DNA from 2 places in the Streptomyces sp. NPDC107575 genome. Region 2 is predicted to be linked to the other one. Evidence: predicted binding sites of a transcription regulator. Region 2 holds the regulator's gene; the other holds the start of a gene.

Region 1 (15,915 bases), on a different contig from region 2:
GACGCGTACCACCTGCTCCAGGGCGCCGAACCCGGCGCGGGCGTGCTCACCATGCACGGCATGTCCGGGGTCGGCAAGACCCAGCTCGCCGCCGAGTACGTCTACCGCTTCGGCTCCGAGTACGACGTCGTGTGGTGGGTGAACGCCGAGGGCCGGGTCACGTACCGCCGTCTGATGGCCGAACTCGCCCCGAAGCTCGCCCTGTCCACCGGGCCCGAGTACGGCGAGCGGCTGCGCGCCGTGCGCGACTCGCTGCGCCGCGGCGACCCGTACGGGCGCTGGCTGCTGGTCCTGGACGGCGCCGACGAACCCGACCAGATCTGGGACCTGGTGCCCACCGGCCCCGGGCACGTCCTGATCACCTCCCGCAACCCCGAGTGGAGCGAGCACAACAGCAAGCTCCTCGAAGTGCCGGTCTACTCCCGCGAGGAGTCCGTGGCCTTCATCCGCCGCCGCGCGTCCCGGCTCTCCGAACCGGACGCCGACCAGCTCGCCGAGGCCCTGGAGGACCTGCCGCTGCTGCTCGACCAGACGGCCGGCTGGCTCAACGACTCGGACATGTCCGTCGAGGAGTACATCGGGCTCCTGGAGGGCGGCATCGACCAGGACGTCGTCAAGGTCTCCGCCGACTTCCCCGTCGCCTTCCAGACCGCCTGGTCGATCCTGCTCAACAAGCTGCGCGAGACCGTCCCCGAGTCCATCGACCTGCTGCGCCTGTGCACGTTCTTCGCGCCCGGCTTCATCCCCGTGCGCCTGCTGCGGGAGATGCCGCACGACGAACTGCCCGAACAGGTCGCCGGGCTGCTCAACGACCCGCTGCTGTGGAACAAGGCGATCAACCAGCTGCGCCAGTACTCCGTCGTCCGCCTGGAGTCGCACGAGACGGTGGGCGACGAGTCGGCAGCGGCCGGCGAGTCCCTGTACCTGCACCGCATGGTCCACCAGATCGTCCACAAGGACATGCCCGACGAGGACCGCCGCGAGTTCATCGACGTCGTCCGCAGGGCGCTCGCCGCCGCCGACCCGGGCCGCGCCACCGACACCCGCCTGTGGGACGAGTACGCGGCGATCGTGCCGCACCTGAAGTACGCCGACGTCCTGCAGAGCACGGACCGCAAGGTCCAGAACATGGTCCTCAACTGCCTGCGCTACATGTACTTCACGGGCGAGTACGTCTCCGGCATCAAGCTCGGCGAGCGCGCCCTCGCCACCTGGAAGCGCCGCCTCGGCGACACCCACCAGCGGGTCTGGGACCTCTCGTACCACCTGTCCAACCTGCTGCGCGCGGCCGGCGAGTACGAGCGCGCCGAGGAGATCGGCAGGATCGCCGCCGACCACCTGCTCGCCGAGCGCGGCGCCGAGGACCTCGACCATCTGCGCGCCAACATCGGCCTCGGCGCCGACCTGTGGGGCCTCGGCCGCTACGAGGAGGCGCGCGAGCTGTACGAGTGGCTGTACCCGGCCTACCGCGAACTGCTCGGCGAACAGGACTCCCGCACCCTCAACGCCCTGAACAACCTGGGCTTCGCGCTGCGCCTGCTCGGCCGCTACAAGGAGAGCCTCGACATCGACCGGCGCACCCTGGAGGCACGCAGGCTGCTCCTCAAGAGCCGCCACCCCTGGGCGCTGTTCTCCGAGATCCACTACGCGACGAACCTGCGCCTGCTCGGCCGCTACACCGAGGCCGAGTCCATGCAGGCGAAGAACGTGCGGGAGTACCGCCTCGTCATGGGCGGCGACAACCCGCAGACACTGCTCGCCGAGCACAATCTCGCGCAGTGCCTGTACCGGCTCGGCGACCACGGCCGGGCGGGCCCGCTGTTCACCCGCGTCCGGGAGCGCTACGAGCGCCGCCTCGGGGACAACGACCCGCAGACCCTTGCCGCCGCCGTCAGCCACAGCTGCTTCGCCCGCGAGCACGGCGACATCGACCAGGCGCGGGAGACCAGCGAGTACGTCCTCGCGCGCTACGAGGAGAAGCTCGCCGAGGGCCACCCGTTCATCGCGGGGGCCCGCGCCAACCACGCGCTGATCCTGCGCAGTGTGGGCGAGCGCGATCTGGCGCACGACCTGATCGAGCGGGCCATGACCGACCTGGCGGCGGCGGTCGGCGAGAACCATCCGTGGACCGTGGGCTGCGCCGTCAACGCGTCGGCGCTGCGCAACCTCGTCGGGGACACCGCGTCCGCGGCCGAGCTCAGCGCCTCGGCTGCGGCCCGCGCCGCCGAGACCCTGGGCCGTACGCACCCGCTGACCCTCACCGCGCGCGTCGCGCACGCGGCCGACCTGCGGGGCCTCGGCAACCGGCAGGAGGCGGAGAAGACCGAGCAGGAGGCGCTCTCCGACCTCACGGCGACGCTCGGCAAGCAGCACGTCCACACCCTGTCGGCGCGGGCCCGCAACCGGCCGTACTGGGACTTCGAGCCACAGGTGACGTGAGCGCCAGGACCTGCCGGAACGGAACAGGCCGAAGGCCCGGCTCCTCGGAAGGGGACCGGGCCTTCGGCCTTGTTCGCCGGGCTCCGGGGCCTTACGCCTCGAAGACCTCACGCACCAGCTGCTCCTGCTCGGCCTGGTGGCGCTTGGCCGAGCCGACCGCCGGGGACGAGCCGTGCGGCCGCGAGATGCGGCGCAGACGCTCGGCACCCGGGACGTCGGCGCCGACGGCCAGGTCCAGGTGGTCGATCAGGTTGAGCGCGATGAACGGCCACGCACCCTGGTTCGCCGGCTCCTCCTGCGCCCAGAGGTACTTCTCGGCGTTCGGGAACTTGGCGATCTCGGCCTGGAGCTCGGCACCCGGCAGCGGGTACAGACGCTCGACGCGGATGATCGCGGTCTCCGTGTCGCCGCGCTTCTGCCGCTCGGCCTCCAGGTCGTAGTACAGCTTGCCCGCGACGAAGACGACCTTCTTGACCGCGTTCGGGTCCACCGACTCGTCGCCGATGACCGGGCGGAAGCCGCCCGTCGTGAACTCCTCCACCTTCGACGCGGCGGCCTTGAGGCGCAGCATCGACTTCGGCGTGAAGACCACCAGCGGCTTGTGGTGCGGGTTGTGCACCTGCCACCGCAGGAGGTGGAAGTAGTTCGACGGGAGGGTCGGCATCGCGACCGTCATGTTGTTCTGCGCGCACAGCTGCAGGAAGCGCTCGACACGGGCCGAGGAGTGGTCCGGGCCCTGGCCCTCGTAGCCGTGCGGCAGCAGCAGCGTGACGCCGGAGGTCTGGCCCCACTTCTGCTCGGCGGCCGAGATGTACTCGTCGACGACGGTCTGCGCGCCGTTGACGAAGTCACCGAACTGCGCCTCCCACATCACGAGGGACTCGGGACGCGCAAGCGAGTAGCCGTACTCGAAGCCCATGACCGCGTACTCGGAGAGCAGCGAGTCGTAGACGTTGTAGCGGGCCTGGTCCGGCGACAGGTAGAGGAGCGGGGTGAAGTCCTCGCCCGTCTTGTTGTCGATGAGGACCGCGTGGCGCTGGCCGAAGGTGCCGCGGCGCGAGTCCTGGCCGGACAGGCGCACCGGGGTGCCCTCGAGGAGCAGCGAGCCGAGGGCGAGGGTCTCGCCCATGCCCCAGTCGATCGTCCCGTCCTCGATCATGGTGGCGCGGCGCTGCAGCTGCGGCAGCAGGCGCGGGTGCACCGTGACGTGGTCCGGGATGTTGACCTGGGACTCGGCGATGCGCTTGACGACCTCCTGGGAGATCGCCGTCTGCACGGCCACCGGGAACTCGGCCTGCGGGTCGGGGACCTCGGCGGCGGCCGGGTGCGAGACGGCCTCGCGGACCTCCGTGAAGACCTTCTCCAGCTGGCCCTGGAAGTCCTGGAGCGCCTGCTCGGCCTCTTCCAGGGTGATGTCGCCGCGACCGATGAGGGACTCGGTGTAGAGCTTGCGCACCGAGCGCTTCTTGTCGATCAGGTCGTACATCAGCGGCTGCGTGAACGCCGGGTTGTCCGACTCGTTGTGACCGCGGCGGCGGTAGCAGATGAGGTCGATGACGACGTCCTTGTTGAACGCCTGGCGGAACTCGAAGGCCAGACGGGCAACGCGGACGACGGCCTCGGGGTCGTCGCCGTTCACGTGGAAGATCGGCGCCTCGATCATGCGGGCCACGTCCGTGGCGTACATGGAGGAGCGCGACGACTCGGGAGCCGCCGTGAAGCCGACCTGGTTGTTGATGACGATGTGGACCGTGCCGCCCGTGCGGTAGCCGCGCAGCTGCGACATGTTGAGCGTCTCGGCGACCACACCCTGGCCCGCGAAGGCCGCGTCACCGTGCAGGGCGACGGGCAGGACCGTGAAGTCCGTGCCGCCCTTGTTGATGATGTCCTGCTTGGCGCGGGTGATGCCCTCGATGACCGGGTCGACCGTCTCCAGGTGGGACGGGTTGGCGGCCAGCGAGACGTTGATCTGCTCGCCGTCCAGGCCGGTGAAGGTGCCCTGGGCGCCCAGGTGGTACTTCACGTCGCCGGAGCCGTGCATCGACTTCGGGTCGAGGTTGCCCTCGAACTCCCGGAAGATCTGCGCGTACGACTTGCCGACGATGTTCGCAAGCACGTTCAGACGGCCGCGGTGGGCCATGCCGATGACGACCTCGTCGAGGCGGGCCTCGGCGGCGGCGTCGATGACCGAGTCGAGCAGCGGGATGACGGACTCGCCGCCCTCCAGGGAGAACCGCTTCTGACCGACGTACTTGGTCTGGAGGAAGGTCTCGAAGGCCTCCGCCGAGTTCAGCCGGCGCAGGATGCGCAGCTGCTCCTCGCGCTCCGGCTTGGCGTGCGGGCGCTCGATGCGGTCCTGCAGCCAGCGGCGCTGCTTCGGGTCCTGGATGTGCATGAACTCGACGCCGGTGGTGCGGCAGTACGAGTCGCGCAGCACGCCGAGGACGTCGCGCAGCTTCATCATCGACTTGCCGGCGAAGCCGCCGACGGCGAACTCGCGCTCCAGGTCCCACAGCGTGAGCCCGTGCTCGGTGATGTCCAGGTCGGGGTGCTTGCGCTGCTGGTACTCCAGCGGGTCGGTGTCGGCCATGACGTGGCCGCGGACCCGGTAGGAGTGGATCAGCTCGAAGACGCGGGCGGCCTTGGTGACGTCGTCGTCGTGCGAGGCGTCGATGTCCTTGAGCCAGCGGACCGGCTCGTAGGGGATCCGCAGGGCCTTGAAGATCTCGTCGTAGAACTCGTTCTCACCGAGGAGGAGGTTCGCGACGATGCGCAGGAACTCGCCGGAGGCGGCGCCCTGGATGACCCGGTGGTCGTAGGTCGACGTGAGCGTCATGACCTTCGAGATGCCGAGCTTGTTCAGCGTGTCCTGGGACGTGCCCTGGAACTCCGCCGGGTAGTCCATGGAGCCGACGCCCATGATGACCGACTGTCCGGGCATCAGGCGCGGGACCGAGTGGACCGTGCCGAGGCCGCCGGGGTTGGTCAGGGAGACCGTGACACCGGCGAAGTCGTCCATGCCGAGCTTGCCGTCACGGGCGCGCCGGACGATGTCCTCGTAGGCCTGCCAGAACTCGAAGAAGTTCAGCGTCTCGGCCTTCTTGATGCCCGCGACGACCAGCTGGCGGTCGCCGTTCGGCTTCACGAGGTCGATGGCCAGACCGAAGTTGACGTGGTCCGGCTTCACCAGGGTGGGCTTGCCGTCCTTCTCCGCGAAGGAGTAGTTCATCGACGGCATGGCCTTGATGGCCTGCACCATCGCGTACCCGATGAGGTGGGTGAAGGAGATCTTCCCGCCCCGGGCGCGCTTCAGGTGGTTGTTGATGACGATGCGGTTGTCGAACAGCAGCTTCACCGGGACCGCGCGCACGGACGTCGCCGTGGGGACCTCGATGGACTTGTTCATGTTCTTCGCGACGGCGGCGGCGGGACCGCGCAGCGTCACGAGCTCGGGGCCGGCAGGGGCCTCGGTCGTCACTTCTTCAGCCTTCTTCGGGGTTGCGGGCTTCGCAGGCGCGGCAGCGGCCGGCTTCGGCGCGGTGGGCGCGGCCGGTGCGGCGGGCTTCGCGGGCGCGGCGGCAGCCTGTGCGGGAGCTGCGGCGGCGGGCGCGGCGGGGGCCTGCGCTGCGGGTGCGGCCGGGGCCGCGGGCTTCTCGGCCGGCTTCGGGGTCGTCGCGGCCCCCGCGGCCGCGGCACCTGGCTTGTAGTCGGCGAAGAAGTCCCACCAGGCTCGGTCAACCGAATTCGGGTCCTGGAGGTACTGCTGATAGATCTCGTCGACGAGCCACTCGTTGGGGCCGAAGGCCGCTGCAGGGTTCTTGCCCTGCCCGGCTTGGTCGGTCTCGGGGGAGATGCTCGAGTTACTGGGGGACTGTGGCGACACGGCGGTAACCGCCCTCTTCCGCTTCTCACAAGGTGATGGACAGCGGGAATAAAGGCTACGCCTCCATTCACGAGACGTGCAGACCGGGCCGGTGATCCGTCACGTAAGTCACACCGGAAGCCGCGTTTCGGGCCGGGAAATGGCGGGAAACAACCGGGGTTTCGGTACGTTCACAAGCGCGCCCGGCGTGTTCGTGTCTGCCCGGCGCGCTCTTGACCCTTGCCTGACCGAAACCCTACGTCAACTTTGCGTTCCGGGCTCTCCCGGAAGAGTGACCTTGATCCGGCAGCCCCGAGCGGATTCGGCCACCCGGATCTGTCCGCCGTGCAGTTCCACGGCCCAGCGGGCGATGGCGAGGCCGAGGCCCGTGCCGCCGTCGCCCTTGTCGCCGGTGGCGGCGCCCTGGTTGAAGCGCTCGAAGACCTTGTGCCATTCGGACTGCGGGATGCCGGGGCCCTCGTCGATCACCTCGAGGTCGAGCGAATCGGGGTAGGGGCCGCGGCGGGCGAGCACGGTGACACGGCCGTGCTGCGGGGAGTGCTTCACCGCGTTGTCGATGAGGTTCGCGACGACCTGGTGGATGCGCTCCGGGTCGGCGAGCGCCGTCAGCTCGGGGGGCGAGACGTCGAGGTGCAGATGGACGTCCGTACGCGTGTGGGTGCCGGAGCCCGAGGCGAGTCCGGCGCGCTGGGAGACCGCCATGTTGGCCTCCTTCAGGACGCCCGACAGGTACGGCCAGACCTCGAAGCGGCGCGTCTTCAGCGGCACGACGCCGTTGTCCAGGCGGGACAGGTCGAGCAGCGTGTCGACGAGGCGGCCGAGCCGCTCCGTCTGTTTCAGCGCCGTGCGCATCGTCTCGGGGTCGGCGGCCATGACGCCGTCCACGACGTTCTCCAGGACCGCGCGCAGGCCCGCGATGGGCGTGCGCAGCTCGTGCGAGACATTGGCCACGAGCTCTTTGCGCTGCTGGTCCTGGGCCGCCAGCTCGTCGGCCATGCGGTTGATGGTGACCGCGAGGTCACCGATCTCGTCGCGCCGGCCGGCGCCGCGCACCCGGCGCGAGTAGTCGCCGTTGGAGATGAACCGGGCGACCGTGTTCATCTCGTCGAGCGGAGCCGTCAGCGAGTGCGCCACGAACTGCGTGATCAGCAGCGTGGCGATGATCGAGAACACCGTAATGAAGCGCAGCTCCGTCGCCGTGTACATCGCCACCATGAGCAGGCCGGTGGTGATGAAGACGGAGACGACGACGAGCGTGCCCAGCTTCGCCTTCACGGAGAAGGGGCGCAGACCGCCGGACGCCCACTGGGGGTTGAACGGCGGCCGGTGCGGCCGCCCGACCGCTGCCCGGTCCCGGTCCGCGCCGCTCACGGGTTCGGCGTCTCCAGCGCGTAGCCCACGCCGTGCACGGTGCGGATGCGCTCCGCGCCGATCTTCCGGCGCAGCGCCTTGATGTGGCTGTCGACCGTGCGGGTGCCCGAGGCGTCCGCCCAGTCCCACACCTCGGCGAGCAGCTGCTCACGGGAGAGCACCGCACGCGGCGTGTTCGCCAGGCACACGAGGAGGTCGAACTCGGTGGGGGTGAGGTGCACGTCCTCGCTCCGCACGCGCACGCGGCGCTGCGCGTGGTCGATCTCCAGCTCGCCGAGTCGCAGTATCCCGCTGCGCGGCGTCGTGGCGGCCAGCGCGGCGCGCTCGACGCGGCGGAGCAGCACGTGCACGCGCGCCGCCAGCTCCCGCATGGAGAACGGCTTGGTCATGTAGTCGTCCGCACCCACACCGAGGCCGACGAGCATGTCCGTCTCGTCGTCGCGCGCGGTCAGCATCATGACCGGCACCGGGCGCTGGGCCTGCACGCGGCGGCAGACCTCCAGGCCGTCGAAGCCGGGCAGCATGATGTCGAGGATCAGCAGGTCGGGCTGCCAGGCCTCGGCCGTGTCCACCGCCGCCGGGCCGTCCTGCGCGGTTTGCACGAGGAATCCCTCGGCGCGCAGCCGGGCGGCGATGGCATCGACGATGGTCGGATCGTCCTCGACGACAAGGACCCGTCGCTGGGCTCCCTGTGTCGTCGTGGTGGTGTTGTGGGAGGTGTGTGTCTGCTCCATCGCCCCGCCCCTGAGTGCGCGCCGTCGTGACGCGCTTGACGCTTGAATGATCGGGTTTCGGACGTCAGCGTACGGGGAGTTACCGCCGGTCGGCTACGTGGGCCTCAGTGCGAGGTGCACCACGTCAGGGACGCCCCGGACAACCGGGATCTCTTCGGTGCGCACCGCCTGGAATCCGGCATTCCGCAAGGTTTCTTCGAAATTTGCTGACGGCTGTGCGGACCATACGGCGAGAACACCGCCCGGGTCGAGTCGGTCCGTGCAGGCGGCGAGCCCCGGCGGCCCGTACAGGCTGTCGTTGTCCTCGGTGACGGTCCAGTCGGGACCGTTGTCGATGTCGAGGCAGAGCGCGTCGTAGGTGTCCGTGGCGGTGTGCAAGTGCCGTACGAGGTCGGCCTCGACGATGTCCGTACGGGGGTCGGCGAGGGCCTCCTCGGACAGCTCGCGCAGCGGGCCGTCGAGGTGCCAGTCGATGATCGCGGGCTCCCGCTCGACCACCGTGATGCCGCCCCAGCGCGGCTCGGCCGCCGCGTGCGCGAGGGAGAAGCCGACGCCGAGGCCGCCGATGAGGACGCGCGGCTTCTCGCGGTCGTCCAGGGCGGCGAGGGCCGAGTCGACGAGCCGCCGCTCGGAGCGGCCGTCGGAGGTGTCCATCAGGAACGTGCCGTTGGCGATGATCTGGAGCAGGTCGCCGTGACGGCGCAGGACCACCTCGCCGAAGGGGCCTTCGCGGCGATCGAGGACGACGGGTGGATCGGGGTGGTGCGGAGTCGTCATGGCCGCCATTGTGGCCGAAGGCCGGGGTGGCCCGCGGGTGTTTTCTGTGTCCCACGTCTCACATGGCGCTCGTCACAGAGGGTGAACCGAACCGGTCCGCGCCGCGTCCGGGGTGCCCACGTACTTCGCGTTCGTCAGCGGCGCCTCGATCCGCCAGCCCACGGACTCGTAGAGGAAACGCCCCTCCGGCGTGCACGCCAGGACCGCGCGGGTCGCGCCCTGGGCGTGGGCCGCCGACTCCAGCGTGCCCATGACCACGCGACCCAGGCCCTTGCGGCGGTGGCGCTCGGAGGTCTCGATCTGGTCGACGACGGCGCTCGCGCCGGTCGGGGCGACCTGGCCGCGCGCGGCGAACGCGCCGGAGGTGTCGGTGAGCAGGGCCCGGGTGACGCCGGCGCGGTTCCAGATGTGCCGGATGTAGCCGCTGGGGGCCGGCGGTGCGGCGGCCCCGGTCAGGTCCGTCGTCATCAGGAAGTCGTCCGCCCCGTACGCCTCCCACTCCGGGCCGAGCCACGGCAGGACCCGCTCCGGGTCGGCGAAGACCTTCAGATGGGTGCCGCGGCCGCGCGTGGACTCCGCGGCCTTGCGCACGGACTCCTCGGACACGGCCTCGTTGGTGGCGCCGATGACGTGCCGGCTCACGTGCTCCGGCAGGCCCACGTGAATCGTGTAACCCCAGGGCTCGACGAGCGGGGGAGCGGTGCCGCGCGAGGCGACCCAGCCGTCGATCCAGTTCCGTACGAGTTCCTCGCCCGTCATGCTCGCACGCTCCAATGTAATGGTCCCGTTCGCTTGAGGGGTATTACATACGGTGCGCTCTGGAGTCCGGTAGCCGTGATCGCTGACAGCGAACGCCCGTCGCGGAACATCTGGAGGGCGTCGTGCATTGAGTGCATGTAACTCAACTTGACTGCCAAAGGGGAGATCATGGCTTCGACGTCCACACCGCTCACCCTGCCCGTGCTGCCCCTCGACGACGAGGTCGTGCTGCCCGGAATGGTGGTGCCCCTGGACCTCAGCGACACCGACGTACGAGCCGCGGTGGAGGCCGCGCAGGCCGCCGCGCGTACTGGACCCAGCAAGCCGAAGGTGCTGCTTGTTCCGCGTATCGACGGCACATACGCGAACACCGGCGTGCTCGGCACCGTCGAGCAGGTCGGACGCCTCGCCGACGGCGACCCCGGCGCACTGATCCGCGGCGTCGGCCGCGTGCGCATCGGAGCCGGCACGACCGGGCCCGGAGCCGCCCTGTGGGTGGAGGGCCTGACCGTCGAGGAGGAGGTGCCGGACCCGCTGCCGGGAGCCGTCACCGAACTCGTCAAGGAGTACAAGGCGCTCGCCACGAACTGGCTGAAGAAGCGCGGCGCCTGGCAGGTCGTGGACCGCGTGCAGCAGATCGACGGCGTGTCCGCGCTCGCCGACAACTCCGGCTACTCGCCGTTCCTCACCACGGCCCAGAAGGTCGAGCTGCTGGAAGCGGCCGACCCGGTGGAGCGGCTGAAGCTCGCCACCCAGCACCTGCGCGACCACCTCGCCGAGCAGGACGTCGCGGAGTCCATCGCCAAGGACGTCCAGGAGGGCGTCGACAAGCAGCAGCGCGAGTTCCTGCTGCGGCGCCAGCTCGACGCCGTGCGCAAGGAGCTGCGCGAACTGAACGGAGAGAAGGACGACGGCGAGGAGTCCGACGACTACCGGGCCCGCGTCGAGGCCGCCGACCTCCCCGAGACGGTCCGCGAGGCCGCGCTCAAGGAGGTCGAGAAGCTGGAGCGCGCGAGCGACCAGTCGCCCGAGGGCTCCTGGATCCGCACCTGGCTCGACACCGTCCTCGAACTGCCGTGGAACGAGCGCACCGAGGACTCGTACGACATCCAGGGCGCCCGCGGCGTCCTCGACGCCGAACACGCGGGCCTCGACGACGTGAAGGAGCGGATCACCGAGTACCTGGCCGTGCGCAAGCGCCGCGCGGACCGCGGCCTCGGCGTGGTCGGCGGGCGGCGCGGCGGCGCCGTGCTCGCGCTCGTCGGCCCGCCCGGCGTCGGCAAGACCTCGCTCGGCGAGTCCGTGGCGCACGCGATGGGCCGCAAGTTCGTCCGCGTCGCGCTCGGCGGCGTCCGGGACGAGGCGGAGATCCGCGGCCACCGGCGTACGTACGTGGGCGCCCTGCCGGGCCGCATCGTGCGCGCCATCAAGGAGGCCGGGTCGATGAACCCGGTGGTCCTCCTCGACGAGGTCGACAAGGTGGGCTCCGACTTCCGCGGCGACCCGGCCGCGGCGCTCCTCGAAGTCCTCGACCCGGCGCAGAACCACACGTTCCGCGACCACTACCTGGAGGTCGAGCTCGACCTGTCCGACGTCGTCTTCCTGGCGACCGCGAACGTCCTGGAAGCGATCCCCGAGGCCCTCCTCGACCGCATGGAGCTGGTCCGTCTCGACGGCTACACCGAGGACGAGAAGGTCGTCATCGCCCGCGACCACCTGGTGCCGCGCCAGCTGGACCGCGCCGGGCTCGCCGCCGAAGAGGTCGTCATCGGCGACGACGCGCTGCGCAAGCTCGCCGGCGAGTACACGCGCGAGGCGGGCGTGCGAAACCTGGAGCGGTCCGTGACGCGGGTGCTCCGCAAGGTCGCCGCGCAGCACGAGCTCGGGGAGCGGGAGCTGCCGTTCACCGTCGGCGAGGACGATCTGCGTCCGCTCATCGGGCGGCCGCACCACGTGCCCGAGTCGGCGCAGGACCCGGCCGAGCGGCGCACCTCCGTGCCCGGCGTGGCGACCGGACTCGCGGTCACCGGGGCGGGGGGCGACGTGCTCTACGTGGAGGCGTCCCTCGCCGACCCGGAGACGGGCGCGGCGGGCCTGACCCTCACGGGCCAGCTGGGCGACGTCATGAAGGAGTCGGCGCAGATCGCGCTCTCCTTCCTGCGCTCGCACGGCGCCGAACTGGAGCTGCCCGTCGCCGACCTGAAGGAGCGCGGCGCGCACATCCACTTCCCGGCGGGCGCCGTCCCGAAGGACGGGCCGAGCGCGGGCGTCACGATGACGACGGCGCTGGCGTCGCTGCTGAGCGGACGCCTTGTCCGTACGGATGTGGCGATGACCGGTGAGGTGTCGCTGACCGGGCGTGTGCTGCCGATCGGCGGCGTCAAGCAGAAGTTGCTCGCGGCGCACCGGGCGGGGATCACGACCGTCATCATTCCGAAGCGGAACGAGGCGGATCTGGACGACGTGCCGGCGGAGGTGTTGGAGAAGCTGGACGTGCACCCGGTGTCGGATGTGCGGCAGGTGTTGGAGCTGGCGTTGGCTCCGGCGGATGTGGCGGTGCCGATCGCCGCGTGACCTGCGACGGGGGCGAGGTCTCGGGGCTCTGCCCCGGGACCCCGCTGCTCAATCGCCGCAGGGGCTTGAATGGCTCAGCCACCCCCTCAGCGTCGCCGTCACCCCCGCCTGGAAGCGGGTCTGGGCGTTCAGCATCGTCATCAGGCGGGTGATGCGGCGGCGCACCGTGTGGACGTGGACGTCCAGGCGGCGGGCCATCGCCTCGTCCTTGAGGCCCGAGGCGAGGAGGGTCAGGAGTTCGCGGTCCTCGTCCGTGATCTCGTCGGGGGAGTCCGCGCCGATCGGCACCGCCCGCTCCCACACCGCGTCGAACAGCGGGACGAGGGCGTGGCTGAGGAGCGAGTCGCCGACGACCAGGGCCGAGGCCGTCGGGTCCGCCGCGTCCGTCGGCGGGAGCAGGGTCACCCTGCGGTCCACCATGAACAGCTTCGTCGGCAGGTCCTTGCCGACCCGGATCTGGACGCCCTGCGTGGCGAGGTCGTTGAGGCCCCGCGCGCGCCCCGCGAAGGTCAGGCCCTCCCGGTCCACCACCACCCGCACCCGTGCCCCGCGCCGCACCGGCGCCGCCACGTCGAGCGGGGTCGGCATGCCGTCCGGTTGGCTGGAGGCGTACGGCGGACGGTCGAGCAGAGCGACCTCCGTGGTGGCGGAGGCCAGCATCGCCGCGACGCGCTCCGCGATGGCCCGCCCGCCGCGCACCGTCTCGATGCCCATCGCCCGGACGTCCGCGGGCGTGGCGGTCAGCAACCCGGCCGCCAGCCGGTCCACCGCCCCCGTCAGGTCCTCCAACTCGGCCGAGCGGCGCAGCAGTTCCGCCTGGTGCCGGTGGATCAGATTGCGCAGCGCCGTGGCGGGCGGCACCGCGAGCGGGAGGGCCGCGCCGTCCGGCGGCGGCAGCGTGCAGCCACGTTCGGCGAGGTGGCCGAGGGCGTCCGTGACCCGGCGCGCGGTCAGCCCGGTCGCGCGGGCGAGCGCCGCCCGCGAACCGAAGTCACCGGCGCCGAGCAGCGCTTCGTAGACCCTCAACTCGCTCTCGCCGAGGCCGAGTGCCTGCCACTGCGCGTCGTCGTGCCCAGCCGGTGTCATCCGGGGATTTTCGGCCGAACCCGCAGGCCACACAAGTGTGCACGTCCACAAGTCACCACCTGGAACGCATTGTTCAGGCGGGGGCCCCGGTATTTGCATGGCCGCATCCGACATCCGTTCATGCACCACCGGCACCGGAGGGGAACCGTGCGGACCTCAGGACGCAGACGTAGAGACAGCAGACCCGGCACAGCCGTCGGCCAGGGGGTGGCGGCCCTGCTCGCCGCCGCCGGGCTCATGGTGACCGGCATGCCCGCCGCCCACGCGGCGGCCCCGGCGAACCCCGTGGTGTCCGGAGGCGACACGGACACCCCGTCGCTCGTCACCGGGCTGCACGAGGAGGCCTCCGCCACCGAAAGCCCCGCCGACGCGGCGCGCGGCCACCTCGAGGCGAAGAAGGCCCGCTACCACATCGCCGACACCTCGGCGAAGGACCTGACGTCGCTGGGCACCGCCACGGAGAAGGGCGGCAAGGAGACCGTCCGGCTCCAGCAGAAGTACAAGGGCGTCGAGGTGCTCGGCGGCCAGTACGTGGTCCGGATGGAGAAGAAGTCCGGCAAGCGCACCGTCACCGGCACCTCCGGCAAGTACTTCACCGAGCTGAAGCTGGACACGGTCACCCCGAAGGTGTCCGAGAAGACGGCGATCCAGCGCGCCGTCGGCGCCGTCACCTCGCAACTCGGCGGCGCCCCGCTCCACGCCCCCGCCAAGGGGAGGAAGGCAGCCCCGCTCGACGGCAGGGTCACCGGCCTGACGATCCTGCCGAAGGGCGCCGGCGTGCTCGCCCGGCACATCACGGTGACCGGCGTGAACCCGGCGGACGGCACACCGGTCGAGCAGGAGGTGTACGTCGACGCGCGCTCCGGCTTCCCGCTGCTCCAGTACAGCTCCATCAAGACGTTCGGCGCGACGGGCGCGGTGGCGGGCGCCGCGGGCGACACCGGCACCGTCCCCACCGCCGACGGGGCCGCCACGGACTCCCAGCTCGTCGTCAAGGGCTCCGGCACCCGCTACAACGGCGAGAAGGCCGAACTCAACCTGTACCAGGGCGCCGACGGCGCCTACCAGATGTACGACTACGGCTTCCGGGACCCGGCCGACCCGTACCGCGGCCCCCTCCTCCAGACCTGGGACGCCCGCGGCATCGACGTCTCCAACGCCTCCGGCGTCTGGCCCTCCGGGGCCAAGATCTTCACGTCGGACACCCCGGAGCTGGGCGCGGACTTCACCAACTCCGGCGCGGTGGACGCCCACTGGGCCGCGAACAAGGTGTACGGCTACTACAAGGACCACTTCGGCCGTAAGGGCCTCGACGACAACGACGGGTTCATGTACTCGCTCGTCGGCGTCACCGCCAACGGGAAGGCGTACAACAACGCCTTCTGGGACGGCTCGAAGATGGTGTACGGCCAGGGCGGCGGCGACTACCGCACGTTCTCCGCCGACACCGACGTCGTCGGCCACGAGATGACGCACGGCGTCACCGAGCACACCGCGGGACTCGTCTACGCGGGCCAGTCCGGCGCGATCAACGAAGCGGTCTCCGACTACTTCGGCAACGCCATCGACCTGGAGGCCAATGCCCAGTCGATGGCCGACCCGGACTCGGGCCTGCTCGGCGAGGACCTGTGCACGACCCTCTCGCCGCGCGAGTGCGCCCTGCGCGACCTGAACAACGACATGACGACGTCGAAGGACCTCGTCGGCGCCTCGTACCGCGGTGACAACGGCGGCGTGCACCTCAACTCGCCGATCTTCTCCGGCGCGCTGTGGGACATCCGCAAGAGCTTCGGCGGCGACTTCGCCGACCGGGTCGTCTACCGCGCCCTGACCGCGTACATGACGCCGCTCGACGGCTTCACCGAGGGCCGCGCCGCGGTCGTCGCCGCCGCCAAGGAGCTGGGCGCCACCAAGGCGCAGGTCAAGACCGCAGAGGACGCCTTCGCCCGGCACGGCATCGTGCCCGGCTGGGAGTCGAAACTGGGCACCGACGCGGACACCCTGCTGTCCAAGGTCAACGTCGCGGGCACCGGAGTCGGCGCGGGCGGCGGCACGTACGCCGTCTCCCGCTCCAACGAGGACGGCAGCGAACCGTACTCGGTGTGGGTCGGCAGCAGCGACGGCAAGGGCACGCCGCACCAGGTGAGCCCCAACAACGGCAACTACAACGTCTACGCGTCCACCGACGGCAAGAACGTCGCCTGGGCCGAGTACGCCTCCGACGCCGTGAAGATCCACGTCCGCCCGGTGACCGGCGGCGTGGACAAGGTCGTCGACGGGATCGGCGCCAAC
Region 2 (15,915 bases):
GCGTTCCAGCGCCGGGTCCTTCTCGATGCGCTCGCGGTACTCGTCGAGGGTCGTGGCGCCGACCATGCGGAGTTCGCCGCGGGCGAGCATCGGCTTGAGCATGTTGCCCGCGTCCATGGCGGAGTCGCCGCCGGCGCCCGCGCCGACGACCGTGTGCAGCTCGTCGATGAAGGTGATGATCTGGCCGTCGCTCTCCTTGATCTCGGAGAGGACGGTCTTGAGGCGCTCCTCGAACTCGCCGCGGTACTTGGCGCCGGCGACCATCGCGCCGAGGTCGAGCGAGACGAGCCGCTTGTCCTTGAGGGACTCGGGTACGTCGCCCTTGACGATGCGCTGGGCGAGGCCCTCGACGACGGCGGTCTTGCCGACGCCGGGCTCGCCGATGAGCACCGGGTTGTTCTTGGTGCGGCGGGACAGCACCTGGACGACGCGGCGGATCTCCTGGTCACGGCCGATGACCGGGTCGAGCTTGCCCTCGCGGGCGGCGGCCGTGAAGTCGGTGCCGAACTTCTCCAGCGCCTTGTAGGACCCTTCGGGGTCGGGTGTGGTCACCCGGCGCCCTCCCCTGTTCTTGGTGAATGCCTCGGCCAGCTTCTTCGCACTGGCCCCGTTCTGTGTGAGCACGTCGGCGGCGGCGCCGCCCTTGGCCGCGATGCCGATGAGCAGGTGTTCCGTGGAGAGGTACTCGTCGCCGAGGTCCTTGGCGCGCTCGGAGGCGTCGGCGATGACGGCGAGGAGTTCGCGGTTGGGCTGGGGCGGCGCGACGGTGGATCCGGTCACGCTGGGCTGGGAGGCCAGGGCGCGCTCGGCGCCGGCCCGCACCTGTGCCTGGTCGGCATCGACGGCCGCCAGGAGGTCGGTGATGTTCTCGTTGTCCTGGCCCTCCAGCAGGGCCAGGAGGAGGTGGGCCGGGGTCAGATCCGGGTTGCCCCCGGACACGGCCCGGCTGCTCGCCGCGTTGATCGCGTCGCGGCTCCGGTTCGTCAGCTCGGCGTCCACGTGCCTGTTCTCCTCCACGTTCTGGGGAAACTCACTCTGACTCGTCCAACGTGCACAAAGTTGAGTCTATTCCACTCAAGGCGGGTCGCGACAGCGCCCCTGGCCTCCGGGACGGGTTCCCCGGTCCCTGGGATAGGTTCCCGTTCATGGCCAAGCGCATCGACCTCGACGCCCCCGGTTCCGCGTTTCTCGACTTCTGGCGGGAGCGGCATCTGTGCACGCTGACGACGCTGCGCGCGAACGGCACGCCGCACGTGGTGCCGGTCGGGGTGACGTACGACGCGGAGGCGCGGGTCGCCCGGGTCATCACGGGCAAGGGGACCAGGAAGGCGGCGCACGTCGTCGAGGGCTCGGGCCGGGTCGCGGTGTGCCAGGTCGACGGCCGGTGGTGGGCGACGCTGGAGGGCGCGGCGACGGTGCGCACGGAGCCGGCGGAGGTCGCGGACGCGGAGCGCCGGTACGCCGAGCGCTACAAGTCGCCGCGGCCGAACCCGGACCGGGTGGTCATCGAGATCGCGGTGGACCGGGCGACGGCGAACCTGCCGAAGGACCCCGGGGAGAACGCGTAGAACGACCGCAGCGGCGTCACCGTGTCAGGTACACGGTGACGCCGCTGCAGGGGGGAAGCACCTGCGCGATCTACAACGACGGGGGCATCGCGTCAGGCACTGCGGGGGGTGGCTGTGGAGCGTGGGTGGGACTGGGAGGTCCCGGGTCCCGCCTCGCCGACCAGTTCATGGTCCCGCTGGTCGAGGTTGACGAAGATCATTCCGTATCGGACGACCGTACGTACCGGCTGTGGGGCTCCGCGCGGTCGGCGCAGACACCGGTAGGCCCTGATGTCGTCGCCCTCGCGGACCACGATGATGGGCTCTCCGAACAGGGTGACCATGAGGGAGTCACCGTCGCTCGGAATCGCGGTCACGAGGTCGATGGTGTGCCAACCGGACCGGTAGGCGATCGCCATCTCCCGGCGTAACGACCGGTCGTCGGGCGGGGTGATCATGCGCCGGTGTCCGTGGGCGCGGAGTTCCAGATCGCATCGGCGGGAAGTGCCTGGACGGTCGTGGGCGCCACGTTCCAGATCGCGTCCGCCTGGGCCGCGGGCGCGGAGTTCCAGATGGCGTCCATCGGCCCGATCGCGCCGAGGACCAGCCCGGCGGAAAAAGCGCCGGCAACAACGGCGCGAAGTATTCCCTTACGCATAGCGGGTCCCGTCCTCGCTTTCATGGATTCTCTCCCCCGGCTCTCCACGACGATGGCTCATTCGGCCACGCAAACACCACAGGGTCGATGCATCATGTTCCTGCACGTTCAGGACCCTGGGGGGTGGAGCTATGCCCAATACCGGCTCAAGTCAGGCACATCCACACGCCATGACCGAGCTTTGCGACGCCGGGAGGCACTTGTACGCGACAGCCCTGCGCTCAGGACGCATCGCGCGCAGCGAAATCTCCTCGGCTCCCTGCCTGTTGGACTTCGCTCTCCTGCATCCCGATCCTGATGACTCCGCCTGGCTCCGGCCGGTTCCGCCGACAGCGGCGCTCTCGCAACGACTGCATCCGCTCGAACGCGAGATACAGGAAAGAAGGGCTCTCGCGATCGAACTCACCGATGTCTTCGAGCCATTCCTGGCCATCAGCGCCCAGCGGCAACCGACCACCCACTCCATCACGGTGCTCGAGGGCAAGGAGCGGATCAACACCGCCATCGAAGCGGCCCTCGCCGAGTGCAAGTCCGAGATGCTCACCGTGCAGCCCGGAGGGGGCCGGGACGAGCACACGCTCACCAAGGCCCTGCGGATGGGCAGGGAGATCACCGATCGCGGCATCACGATGCGCACGCTCTACCAGCACACGGCGCGGCACAGTCACGGCACTCTCGCCTACGCGGAGGCCCTGGCCCAGGGGAACGTCGACATACGCACCCTTGAGGAGCTCATCGAGCGGCTGATCATCTTCGACCGTTCGGTCGCGTTCATTCCCGCGCGCGAAGACCGGCAGGCCGCCCTGGAGTTGCGCCACCCGGGTCTGGTCGAATACCTGGCCAATGTCTTCGAGCAGCTCTGGCAGCGCGCGGTCCCGCTGCTCGACGAGACCCCCTACGGGCCACCGACCGACGGCATCACGGGCGTTCAGCGCTCCATAGCCAAACTCCTGGTCGAGGGCCACGTCGACGAGGCGATAGCCCGCCGGCTCGGGATGAACGTACGCACCTGCCGCGCCCACATAGCCAAACTCGCGGCCGCCCTGGGCAGCGGAAGCCGGGCCCAACTCGGCTTTCTCATCGCGCAGTCCGGAATGCTCGAGACAGGCAGCCCCGCACCGAGCAGAGGGAGCGAGTCGTGACCCTCAGGGCTCATGCGCACGACGTCGGCGAGGTGTGCGAGGCAGGCATGCGGCTCTACACCCGCGCCCTGCGCGAAGGCCGCGTGCCGCGCGCGGACTCCGAGCCGGTTCCCTGCCTCGAGGCGCACGCGCTTCTCCGCCCGGACACCGGGGATCCCGGGTGGCTGCGACCGGTCCCGCCCGCGATCGCGCTGCCCCGGCTGCTGCGGGCCGTCGAGGAGAACATCGCCCTGCGCCGCAGCCAGGAGGCGAAGCTGGCCGAGACCTTCGCCCCGCTGATGGCCCTGGACGCGGAGCGGGCGGCCGTCCCGGACGCCCCCATGATCACCGTCCTGCTCGGCTTCCAGCGCATCAACGACGCGATCGGCGAGGCCATGTCCACCTCGTCGACCGAGCTGCTCACCATCCAGCCGGGCGGCCACCGCCCGGCCCCCCTGCTCGCCTCGGCCCTGCCCAAGGAGCAGCAACTGCTGGCCCGTGGCTGCCGGATGCGCACGCTCTACCAGCACACGTCACGCCACTCGCAGGCCGTGCTCGCCCACTTCGAGCAGCTATCCGGTGACGTGCAGGTCCGCACCCTCGACGAAGTGACCGAGCGCCTCATCATGCTGGACCGCACCGTCGCCTTCATCCCCGCGAACCAGGACCGCACGGTGGCCCTGGAGCTGCGGCATCCGGCGCTGATCGCCTATCTGGCGACCACGTTCGAGCGTCTGTGGCGGCTGGCCACGCCGATGTTCCCGCAGACGGCGGTCGAGGAGCCGGCCTCGGACGGCGTCACGACGCGCCAGCGCACCATCGCGACGCTGCTCATCGAGGGCCACACGGACGCGGTGATCGCGGAGCGGCTCGGCATGAACATCCGCACGGTCCGCGTGCACATCGCGAAGCTCGCGGCGACACTGGGCAGCGAGAGCAGGGCGCAGCTGGGCTATCTGATCGGCCGGTCGGGCATCCTGGAGGACGCCGACTAGCCGGTCACGCCGTACGGAAGGGTCTACTTCAACCCGGCCTCCGCACACGCCTGTACGTACTTCGGCGTGCAGATCTGCGAGACCTTGAAGATCTTGTCCTTGACGACGGTGCTCTTGATGTTGTCCTTGGTGAGCGCGACGACGCTGACGCTCGCCGTCCTGATCTGCTTGTCGGTGGGGCTGTCGGTGCGGTCCATCGCCAGCGCCTCGAACTCGATGTCGCGGCCCTGCGAGACCCGCACCGCCATCTCGGCGGCGGTCTGCGCCTCGTCCGGGTACGGCTTGTAGACGCTCATGTACTGCTCGCCGGTCAGGATCCGCTGCACGGCGGCGAGTTCGGCGTCCTGCCCGGTGATCGGCGGCATCTTGCGGACGCCGACCTCCTTCAAGGCCTCGATCACGCCGCCGGCCATTCCGTCGTTCGCGACGTACACGCCGGCGATACTGTCGACGCCGAGCGCGCTGATGGCCTGCTCCATGTTGGCCTTGGCGTTGGACGGCTTCCAGCCCGCGGTGTCGTAGGACTTCGCGACGGTGACGGCGTTGCCGAGTTCCGCGCGGGCGGCCGACTTGAACTCCGCGGCGTTGGGGTCGCTGGGCGAGCCGTTGACCATCACGACCTTGTCGCGCTTGGTGGCCTTGGCCCCGCCGAGGGCCGTGATCAGCGCCTTGCCCTGGGTCTGGCCGACGAGCGCGTTGTCGAAGCCGACGTAGGCGTCGACGGGTCCCTGGGCGAGCCGGTCGTAGGCGATGACGTGGATGCCCGCGTCCTTGGCCCTGCGGACCGCCGGGGCGATGTCCTTGGAGTCCACGGCGTCGACGACGATCGTGTCGACCTTCGCGGCGATCATCTCCTGCAGCTGCTTGCGCTGGAGGGCGGCGTCCTGTTTCGCATTGGCGTAGACCAGCTCCCCCTTGCCGTGCGTCAGCTTCGCCACCTGACGCTCGAAGATGGGGTGGTCGAACTTCTCGTAGCGGGCGGTCTCCTTCTCCGGGAGCAGCAGACCGATCTTGACGTCGTCCCCCTTGCTGGTGGACGCGCTCGGCTCGCTGTCGTCGCCGGGCAGCACGCCACCGCAGGCCGAGAGCGAGACGACCAGGACGGATGCGGCGCCGGTTATGGCGGCACAACGCATACGCGGGTTCATGTGCGGATACCTCCCTGACGTGGCCGCGACGGTGCGGCCGAGGTGGCTCGAAAGCCAACTCGCCCGCCCACCGACCGTCAAGAGGTGAAGCCACACCGCAACGAAAACGGGTCCATTACTTCTTCACATGAAGCCGAAGACGGCGAATACCGGACACCTTCCCGCAAGCCCCACAGGAGCTTCACAGTATGGTCGGATCGCTCGGCCCGCCCAGGCCCCTCGGGCCCCTCAGGCCTCGAATTCGGTCAGGTCGATCGCGTGCACCCGCAGACCGTCCTCCGCCCCGCCGGGCAGCGAGGTCATCCCCAGCTTGTGGACAACCTTCAGCGAAGGGGCGTCGTCCTCCGCGACGACCGCGACGACCCGGTCGATGCCGCGGTCCTGGAGGGCGAACTCCAGCGTGGCCTGCGCCGCCTCCGAGGCGTATCCCTGGCCCCAGAACTGGCGTCCGAGCCGCCACTGGATGCCGATCTGCTCCGCCACCCGCGGCGGGGCGTCCGGCACGTACAGGCCGACGGCGCCCGCCAGCTCGCCGGAGCCGAGGAGCTCCACGGCGAAGACCCCGAAGCCCTCGTCGTCCCACTCCTCCTCCCAGCGCTCGATGTCCTCGGCGGTCCCGTCGAGGGAGCGCGGGGCGCCGTCGCCGACGCGGCGCATCACGGCGGGGTCGGCCTGGATCTCGGCGAGCGGGGCGAGGTCGTCGTCGGGATTCCAGCGGCGCAGGAGGAGACGGGGGGTGCGGATCTCGGTCATGGCTCCATCCTGCGGCATCCGAAAGGGCCCCGGAGACAACGCCTCCGGGGCCCTTCACGCATGAGTGCGGACTACTGCTCGGACGACCGCTTGGGCCGCCACACCACCAGCGCGCTCGTCTGCTGGACCTCCTGGTACGGGACGAGGTCCCGGCGGTACGAGGCGTGCACCGCCGCCTCCCGCTGCTGGATCGCGGAGGCCGCGCTCTCCACTGCCGAGGAGAGCTCGGCCACGCGGGACTGCAGCGCGGCGACCTGGTTCTCCAGCTCGATGATGCGCTTGATGCCGGCCAGGTTGATGCCCTCGGCCTGCGACAACTGCTGGACGGTGCGCAGCAGTTCGATGTCGCGGGCCGAATAGCGCCGGCCGCGCCCGGCCGTGCGGTCGGGCGAGACCAGGCCGAGCCGGTCGTACTGGCGCAGGGTCTGCGGGTGCAGGCCGGACAGCTGTGCCGCCACCGAGATGACGTACACCGGCGTCTCGTCGGTCAGTTCGTACGGGTTGCCCCGCCGTCGGCCCGGCTGCCCGTCCATCACACTCACGCTCCCTTCGCGGCCTGGAACAGTTCTGCCCGCACGTCGGTGTCCTCAGTCGCCTTGCGGTACGACTCGAGGGCCGAGCGGGCGTCCTCCGAAAGGTCCTTGGGGACGGCCACCTCGACCGTCACCAACAGGTCTCCGCGCGTGCCGTCCTTGCGGACGGCTCCCTTGCCGCGGGCCCGCATCGTCCGCCCGTTCGGCGTGCCCGGGGGCAGCTTCAGGGTGACCGGCGGGCCGCCGAGCGTGGGCACCTTGACCTCGCCGCCGAGCGACGCCTCGGTGAAGGTCACCGGGACGGTGACCGTGAGGTTGTCGCCCTTGCGGCCGAAGACCGGGTGCGCGTCGACGTGCACGACGACGTACAGATCGCCCGCGGGGCCGCCCCGTTCACCGGGAGCGCCCTTGCCGCGGAGCCTGATGCGCTGGCTGTCGGAGACCCCCGCGGGGATCCTGACCTGCATGGTGCGGGAGGACTTGGCCCGCCCGCTGCCCTTGCAGGCGTCGCACGGGGTCTCGGCGATCAGGCCGCGGCCCTTGCAGTCCACGCACGGGTCGGTGAGGGAGAAGCCGCCACCGCCGCCCCGCGAGACCTGTCCGGTGCCGACGCAGGTCGGGCACACGCGCGGTGTGCCGTTCGCGTCGCCGGTGCCGGAGCACGCCTTGCAGGGGGCCTGGGAGGACATCCGCAGCGGGACCGTCGCCCCGTCGACCGCCTCGGTGAAGCTGAGCGTCACCTCGGACTCGATGTCCTGGCCCCGGCGCGGCTGCGTACGCGTTCCCGCGCCCGCGCCGCCCCGGTTGAACAGGCCGCCGAACACATCGCCGATGCCGCCGCCGAAGCCGCCCGGACCGCCCTGGCCCTGGGCGCCGCCTCCGAAGAGGTCGCCCAGGTCGAAGTTGAACGAGCCGTTGCCGCCGGCGCCGCCGGGTCCCGGCCGGAACCCGCCGCTGCCGAACAGGGCGCGCGCCTCGTCGTACTCCTTGCGCTTCTTGGGGTCACCGAGGATGTCGTTCGCCTCGGAGATCTCCTTGAAGCGCTCCTCCGCCTTGTCGTTGCCCTTGTTGGCGTCGGGGTGGTTCTCGCGGGCGAGCTTGCGGTACGCCTTCTTGATCTCGGCGTCGGTGGCGTCCTTGGGGACGCCGAGGACCTTGTAGTAGTCCTTCTCGATGAAGTCCTTGGTGCTCATCGGCCTCGACGTCCCTCCTTACCCGTGTGTGTGACGTCAGCCCTCTTCCGGGCCACCGTTCTCCTTCTCGGCATCCTTGTCGGCTGCCTCGTCCGCCTTCGCGCCCGGCTGCGGCTCGGCCACGGCCACCCGCGCGGGGCGGATGGTGCGCTCGCCGATCCGGTAACCCGGCTGCAGGATCGCCACGCAGGTCGTCTCGGTGACGTCCGGCGCGTACGAGTGCATCAGGGCCTCGTGCACGGTCGGGTCGAAGGGCTCGCCCTCCTTGCCGAACTGCTGAAGGCCCATCTTCGCGGCGACCGTCTCCAGGGATTCGGCCACCGACTTGAAGCCGCCGACGAGCTCGCCGTGCTCACGGGCACGGCCGATGTCGTCGAGAACGGGCAGCAGCTCGGTCAGGAGGTTCGCGACGGCGATCTCCTTGACCGTGACGCGGTCCCGCTCCACACGGCGCCGGTAGTTCTGGTACTCGGCCTGAAGGCGCTGGAGGTCCGCGGTGCGCTCGTTGAGCGCGGTACGCACCTGGTCCAGCTGCGCGGTCAGGGCCACATCCGAAGCGGAAGCGGCTGAGTCCCCGGCCGGGGCCGCCCCCTCGCCCTTGTCGGGCGAGGTGGCGGCCTTCGACTCGGCGTCGTCGGGGGTGGCGCCGGAGGGGACGTCAGGCTCTTCGCTCTCGCTGAAGCCCGGGGTCTCCTCCGTCACGCGGCACCGTCCTTGCGGTCCTTGTCCTCGTCGACGATCTCGGCGTCCACGACGTCGTCGTCGGCCTTGGCGTCACCCTGCGGGGCGTCCGCGCCCGGGGCCTCGGCGCCCGCGGCCTGGGCGTCGGCGTACATGGCCTGGCCCAGCTTCTGCGAGACGGCGGCGACCTTCTCGGTGGCGGTGCGGATCTCGGCCGAGTCGTCGCCCTTGAGCTTCTCCTTCAGCTCGGTGACGGCCTCCTCGACCTCGGTCTTGACCTCGGCGGGAACCTTCTCCTCGTTGTCCTTGAGGAACTTCTCCGTCTGGTAGACGAGCTGCTCGCCCTGGTTGCGGGACTCGGCGGCCTCGCGGCGGGCGTGGTCCTCGTCCGCGTACTTCTCGGCCTCTTCGCGCATCCGGTTGACCTCGTCCTTCGGCAGCGAGGAGCCACCGGTGACGGTCATCTTCTGCTCCTTGCCCGTGCCGAGGTCCTTGGCCGTGACGTGCATGATGCCGTTCGCGTCGATGTCGAAGGCGACCTCGACCTGCGGGACACCGCGCGGGGCCGGCGGCAGACCGGTCAGCTCGAACATCCCGAGCTTCTTGTTGTACGCCGCGATCTCGCGCTCGCCCTGGTAGACCTGGATCTGCACCGACGGCTGGTTGTCCTCGGCCGTCGTGAAGATCTCGGAGCGCTTCGTCGGAATCGTGGTGTTCCGCTCGATGAGCTTGGTCATGATGCCGCCCTTGGTCTCGATGCCGAGGGACAGCGGGGTGACGTCGAGGAGCAGGACGTCCTTGACCTCGCCCTTGAGGACACCGGCCTGCAGGGCGGCGCCGATGGCGACGACCTCGTCCGGGTTGACGCCCTTGTTGGCCTCGTTGCCCGCGGTCAGTTCCTTGACCAGCTCGGCGACGGCCGGCATACGGGTCGAGCCACCGACGAGAACGACGTGGTCGATCTCGGAGAGGTTGATGCCCGCGTCCTTGATGACGTTGTGGAACGGCGTCTTGCAGCGCTCCAGAAGGTCGGACGTGAGCTGCTGGAACTGGGCGCGCGTGAGCTTCTCGTCCAGGTGCAGCGGGCCCTCGGCGGACGCCGTGATGTACGGCAGGTTGATCGTGGTCTCCGTGGAGGAGGACAGCTCGATCTTCGCCTTCTCGGCGGCCTCGCGCAGGCGCTGGAGCGCCATCTTGTCCTTGCCCAGGTCCACGCCGTGGCCGTTGTTGAACTGCTTGACCAGGTAGTCGACGACGCGCTGGTCCCAGTCGTCACCGCCGAGCTGGTTGTCGCCGTTCGTGGCCTTCACCTCGACGACGCCGTCGCCGATCTCCAGGAGCGAGACGTCGAAGGTGCCGCCACCGAGGTCGAAGACCAGGATGGTCTGGTCGTCCTTGTCCAGGCCGTAGGCCAGGGCCGCGGACGTCGGCTCGTTGACGATGCGCAGGACGTTCATGCCCGCGATCTCGCCGGCTTCCTTCGTCGCCTGCCGCTCGGAGTCGTTGAAGTAGGCCGGGACGGTGATGACCGCGTCCGTGACCTTCTCGCCGAGGTAGGACTCCGCGTCGCGCTTCAGCTTCTGCAGGATGAACGCGGAGATCTGCTGCGGGTTGAAGTCCTTCCCGTCCAGGTCGATCTTCCAGTCGGTGCCCATGTGGCGCTTCACCGAGCGGATGGTCCGGTCCACGTTCGTGACCGCCTGGCGCTTGGCGACCTCGCCGACCAGAACTTCGCCGTTCTTCGCGAAAGCGACGACGGACGGCGTGGTCCTGGCGCCCTCGGCGTTCGCGATGACGGTGGGCTCACCGCCCTCCAGAACGCTGACGACGGAGTTAGTCGTGCCCAGGTCGATGCCGACCGCACGTGCCATTTCGATTCCTCCAGCTACCTACTTGAGTGGAACTGGCTCAAGACTGCAACACCCTCCCCCTCGGCGTCAACAGACCTGAGTCCCACCCACTCAAGTTTTATCCTGCCCTTATCGGCAAACCACTGAAGGCACGCGTCTGACCTGGGCTTTTACAAAGGTCCGAAGCTCGTACGGAGATGATTACGCTACGAGCGAGGCGTAGAGGCACTCGGTGCGCTCGGTCCAGACGGCTTCCCCGTACCGCTTCGCGTACACCGCGCGGCAGTGCTCCCGCAGCGTCGGGAAGACCTTGGCGGCCACGTCCAGCGCGTCGGGCAGGTACGCGTCCGGGGTGGTGACCACACCCGTGCCCTCGGACCGTACGGCACGCGGCACCGCCGACGTCCCGGCCCCCTCGAAGGCCAGCACCGGCAGCCCCGCCGCGAGCGCCTCCGCGTACACGAGCGGAACCGCCCTGCGCGCCTCGCGCCCCGGCAGCACGAGCCCCCGGTACCCCGGCAGCGCCCGCCTGAGCTCCCCCCGCCCCAGGGCCCCGCGCAGCCGCACCGACGCGGGCGCCGCCACCCGGCAGCGCGCCTCCATCGGCCCGGCCCCGACCAGATCGAGCCGCTCACCTGCGGGCCAGCGGCGCAGCAGTTCGAGCACGCCCCGCTCCGGCGCGAGCCGCCCGACGCACACCCAGGCGTCACCCGCCCCGTCGGGCCCGGCCTCGGGTTCCGCCACGGTCGGCACGAAGTCGGGCACCACGTCGAGGCGCTCCCGGGGCAGCCCGGCGCGCGCGCACGCGTCCCGGCTCGCCTCCGAGAGGACCACGAGCCGGTCGGCCCGCCGCAGCAGCGGATCCTGCCGCAGCCCGCCGCGCGCCGCCCACGGGAACTGGAGCGCCGCGAACCGGGAGCCGCGGTGCGGGCCGTGCCGCAGGGTGGCGACCATGGGGCCCGTCCAGTCGGCGACCCAGGCGCGGCCGAAGGCGGGGAACAGGTTGTGGACGTGCACGACGTCCGGGCCGAACGCCCGCAGGGTGGCGAGGGGGCCGCGGCCGCGGCCGTTCGCGGAGACGAGGCGCACCTCGTGCCCTGCGCGGGTGAGCGCGGCGACCTGGTCGAGGACGGCCTCGTCCTCGCCGCCCGGGGCGCCGAAACCGTGGACGACCGCGACCCTCATGGTCAGACCCCGGCCGCGGCGGTCGTGACCACGCCGAACGCGGCGCCCGCGTCGACGAGGGCCGCGTCCACGATGTCGAGGAGCCCCGACGCGGGCTCCCAGCCGGTGAGTTCGCGCAGTGGCCCGGGGTCGGGCTCGTGCGCCTCCGCGTCCGACTCCCCGTCCACCTCCTCGTACGGGACGAAGCGGAGCGGGGAGGAGGAGCCGGAGCGTTCGACGACGACGCCCGCCAGGTCGGCGACGGCGGTCTCCTGCGCGCCGCAGACGTCGAAGACACGCCCGGGCGCGGCCGGCTCGGCGAGCAGTCGCAGCAGCGCGTCGACGGTGTCGGCGACGTGCGTGAGGCGCAGCCGCCGGTTGCCGTCGCCGTGGATGGTGAGCGGGAGGCCCGTGACGGCCTGTGCGGCGAGGCGCGGTACGACGGCGCCGCACGCGGACGACTGGCGAGGGCCGACGGTGTGCTGAAGACGGACCAGGATCGTTTCTTCATCGTGGCCCCGGCCATCGTGGCCCCGGTCATCGTGGTCCCGGCCGCCCGCGACCGCGAGCAGTCGGCGGCCGTGCCGCCGGGCGGCCTCGGCGACGGGGCCCGCGCCCTCGGTCGCCAGGTGGACCACCACCTCGCAGCGGCCCGCGAGTTCGGCGACGAGCCGGGTGTCGAGGGCCGAGCCGCGCACGAAGCGGAGCCGGGGGCTGGGCCAGGCGGCGGCGAGGTTGGCGCGGTCGCCCGTGGAGAGGTCGTCGAGGACGACGACGGTGTGTCCCTGGGCGAGCAGCGCATCGGTGAGGTGCGAGCCGACGAAGCCCGCGCCTCCGGTGACCAGATAAGTGGAGGGTGCGGTGGCCGACGGTGCGCTCATCCCCATAAGTTATTCCGTTATGTCCAAATATGGGGCGAATAACACGATCCGCTTTGGCGCCCCGCATGGCCCCGCAGAGGGTTACCTGGGCGACACAGATCACCAACCCGGCGACTACATTGCGTCCGGGTAAGTGGGTAGTCTCAGACGGACAACCTAAGTTACCGCTTAGTAATGACCGTCCCCGAGAAGACTTCCCTCGCAGGCCCGAGGAGCCCCCAATGCAACTCGCCGCGATCATCGTGTCGCTGGTTACGATCGTGGTCGGCGCGGCACTGTTCGTCCGTGCCCTCCTGCAGATCTACAACTTCATGCGGCTCGGTCAGAACGTACCCGCAGGTACTCGCACCGATGAACCCGTGCAGCGCACCGTCACCGTGGCCAAGGAGTTCCTCGGCCACACCCGCATGAACAAGTGGGGCATCGTCGGCGTCGCGCACTGGTTCGTGGCGGTGGGCTTCTTCTCGCTGCTGCTGACGATCGTCAACGCCATCGGCCAGTTGTTCCAGGCCGACTGGCTGCTGCCGATCATCGGCGAGTGGGCCCCGTACAACATCTTCGTCGAGTTCATCGGCACGATGACGGTCCTCGGCATCGCCGTCCTCATCGTGATCCGCCAGCTCAGCAGGCCGAACAAGCCGGGCCGCAAGTCCCGCTTCGCGGGCTCGAACTTCGGCCAGGCGTACTTCGTCGAGGCCGTCATCCTCATCGTCGGCGTCTGCATCTTCATGCTGCACGCCCTCGAAGGCGCCCAGCACCACGTCGACAGCTACGAGGCGTCGTTCTTCATCTCGTACCCCGTGGTGAACGCACTGTCGGGCCTGGACGTCTCCACGCTCCAGAACCTCACGTACTTCTTCGCCGGGCTGAAGATCGCGACCTCGTTCATCTGGATGATCACGGTCGCCCTGAAGACCGACATGGGTGTCGCCTGGCACCGCTTCCTGGCCTTCCCGAACATCTGGTTCAAGCGCAACGCCGACGGCGACGTCTCGCTGGGCGCGCTGCTGCCGATGACCTCGGGCGGCAAGGAGATCGACTTCGAGGACCCGGGCGAGGACGACACCTTCGGCGTCTCCCAGGTCGAGCAGTTCTCCTGGAAGGGCCTGCTGGACTTCTCCACCTGCACCGAGTGCGGCCGCTGCCAGTCGCAGTGCCCCGCCTGGAACACCGGCAAGCCGCTCTCCCCGAAGCTCCTCATCATGTCGCTGCGCGACCACGCGCACGCCAAGGCCCCCTACCTGCTCGCCGGTGGCGGCAAGGACATGGAGGGCAATGAGAAGGCGACCGAGGAGCAGCTCAAGGACGTTCCGGCCGCCGCCCTCGCGGAGGCCGAACGCCCCCTGATCGGGACGCACGAAGAGAACGGCGTCATCGACCCGGACGTCCTGTGGTCCTGCACCACCTGCGGCGCCTGCGTCGAGCAGTGCCCGGTCGACATCGAGCACATCGACCACATCGTCGACATGCGCCGCTACCAGGTGATGATCGAGTCCGCGTTCCCGTCCGAGGCGGGCACGATGCTCAAGAACCTGGAGAAGAAGGGCAACCCCTGGGGCCTGGCGAAGAAGCAGCGCCTGGAGTGGCTCAAGGAGCTCGACTTCGAGGTGCCGGTCGTCGGCAAGGACATCGAGGACCTCACCGAGGTCGAGTACCTGTACTGGGTCGGCTGCGCCGGCGCCCTCGAGGACCGCGCGAAGAAGACCACCAAGGCCTTCGCCGAGCTCCTCAACATCGCGGGCGTCAAGTTCGCGATCATGGGCGGCGACGAGAAGTGCACCGGTGACTCCGCCCGCCGCCTCGGCAACGAGCCGCTGTTCCAGCAGCTCGGCCAGGAGAACGTCATGTCCCTGAACATGGCCTTCGGCGAGGAGTACGACGATGACGGCAAGGTCACCGAGGAGTCCAAGAAGCCCCGGACCGCGAAGAAGATCGTCGCGACCTGCCCGCACTGCCTCAACACGATCGGCAAGGAGTACCCGCAGATCGGCGGGGATTACGAGGTAATCCACCACACGCAGCTGCTCCAGCACCTCGTCGACGAGGGCAAGCTGACGCCGGTCACCCCGGTCGAGGGCATCATCACGTACCACGACCCGTGCTACCTGGGCCGCCACAACAAGATCTACTCCCCGCCGCGCGAGATCATCGCCAGCGTCCCGGGCGTCCGCAACGAGGAGATGCACCGCCACAAGGAGCGCGGCTTCTGCTGCGGCGCCGGTGGTGCCCGGATGTGGATGGAGGAGCGGATCGGCAAGCGCATCAACAACGAGCGCGTCGATGAAGCCCTCTCGCTCAACCCGGACATCGTCTCCACCGCCTGCCCGTTCTGCCTCGTCATGCTGACCGACTCGGTCAACGGCAAGAAGAACGACGGCAAGGCCAAGGAGTCCGTCCAGGTCGTCGACGTGGCCCAGCTGCTGCTCGACTCCGTCAAGACGCCGGTCGACCCGGCGGGCGAGGCGGGGACCGAGGACGCGCCGGAGCCCGAGCCGGTGAAGTAACCGGCCGCGTACGTCACTTGAGGGCACCCCGCCCGGCGGGGTGCCCTCTTCTTTTGTTGCGTCCCGTACAACCCTTGCGCCCGATCCCGTGTCAAACGGTGCGCCGGACAAGGAACGGGCCCTTTCCGGTCATCCCCCCGCGCTGCCCGGTCTTCCTTCAGCCAAGGAGCCGCACGTGCGCAAGAACCGTCCGGCCGCCCTCGCGGCGGCCACGTTCCTTCTTCTCGCCGGTACGTACATCGCCGCCGCCCCGGCCGCGTACGCGGGCACACCGGGAAGCACCCGCGCCAACGACCGCAACACCGACTTCAACGGCGACGGCTACGACGACGTGCTCGTCGGCGCCCCCGGGGCCACCGTCGGCGGGCAGGCCGGGGCCGGGCTCGTCACCGTCCAGTACGGCGCCTCGACCGGGATGGGGACGTCCCGCTCCGCCGTGATCAGCCAGAACACGACCGGGGTGCCGGGCGCCGCCGAGAAGGGCGACGCGTTCGGGCAGGCCGTCGCCACCGGGGACCTCGACGGCGACGGCTACGACGACGCGATCGTCGGCTCGCCCGGCGAGGACCTCGGGACGGTCACCGACTCGGGCGGCGGCGTCGTCCTGTGGGGCACGCCCAAGGGCCTGGTCGGCAGCGCCAGCACGGGCCTTGAGGCCGACGAGCCCGCCACCGGCGGCAAGTTCGGCCAGTCGCTCGCCGCCGCCCGGTTCACCGACGGCGGCGACGGCGACCTGCTCGCCGTCCTCGACTCGGTCGGCCTCGCGATCTTCCGCTACGAGGCCGCGCCCGCCGCCAGATCCACCGCCGGCGCGGGCAAGAACCTGGTCCGCGACTCCCGGACCGACTTCGCGCCCAAGGCGCCGAAGGCCAAGGCCCCCAAGGGCA

Evidence for each region. Region 2 encodes HspR, which represses chaperone genes until heat shock. Its sites were predicted from a motif close to TTGAGNNNNNNNNNCTCAA; they were not measured.
Region 1: a site for HspR is predicted at 10,091-10,109, ahead of lon (endopeptidase La). Genes of this name have one in related genera too.

Annotation. Positions count from the first base shown of each region.
Region 1 is NZ_JBVKBG010000004.1:974,639-990,553, forward strand. Features, by position in the region: gene fxsT (FxSxx-COOH system tetratricopeptide repeat protein) at 1-2,439, shown strand, start outside; gene ACZ7L4_RS24140 (multifunctional oxoglutarate decarboxylase/oxoglutarate dehydrogenase thiamine pyrophosphate-binding subunit/dihydrolipoyllysine-residue succinyltransferase subunit) at 2,531-6,322, opposite strand; gene ACZ7L4_RS24145 (HAMP domain-containing sensor histidine kinase) at 6,563-7,612, opposite strand; gene ACZ7L4_RS24150 (response regulator transcription factor) at 7,690-8,427, opposite strand; gene ACZ7L4_RS24155 (spermidine synthase family protein) at 8,521-9,213, opposite strand; gene ACZ7L4_RS24160 (GNAT family N-acetyltransferase) at 9,277-9,963, opposite strand; gene lon (endopeptidase La) at 10,132-12,537, shown strand; gene ACZ7L4_RS24170 (LuxR family transcriptional regulator) at 12,586-13,623, opposite strand; gene ACZ7L4_RS24175 (M4 family metallopeptidase) at 13,771-15,915, shown strand, end outside.
Region 2 is NZ_JBVKBG010000006.1:234,561-250,475, forward strand. Features, by position in the region: gene clpB (ATP-dependent chaperone ClpB) at 1-999, opposite strand, end outside; gene ACZ7L4_RS30565 (TIGR03618 family F420-dependent PPOX class oxidoreductase) at 1,146-1,568, shown strand; gene ACZ7L4_RS30570 (hypothetical protein) at 1,661-2,005, opposite strand; gene ACZ7L4_RS30575 (hypothetical protein) at 2,002-2,130, opposite strand; gene ACZ7L4_RS30580 (helix-turn-helix transcriptional regulator) at 2,376-3,347, shown strand; gene ACZ7L4_RS30585 (helix-turn-helix transcriptional regulator) at 3,344-4,321, shown strand; gene ACZ7L4_RS30590 (sugar ABC transporter substrate-binding protein) at 4,345-5,469, opposite strand; gene ACZ7L4_RS30595 (GNAT family N-acetyltransferase) at 5,698-6,222, opposite strand; gene ACZ7L4_RS30600 (heat shock protein transcriptional repressor HspR) at 6,294-6,755, opposite strand; gene dnaJ (molecular chaperone DnaJ) at 6,761-7,948, opposite strand; gene grpE (nucleotide exchange factor GrpE) at 7,985-8,650, opposite strand; gene dnaK (molecular chaperone DnaK) at 8,647-10,500, opposite strand; gene ACZ7L4_RS30620 (glycosyltransferase family 4 protein) at 10,681-11,664, opposite strand; gene ACZ7L4_RS30625 (NAD-dependent epimerase/dehydratase family protein) at 11,667-12,524, opposite strand; gene ACZ7L4_RS30630 ((Fe-S)-binding protein) at 12,746-15,028, shown strand; gene ACZ7L4_RS30635 (esterase) at 15,204-15,915, shown strand, end outside.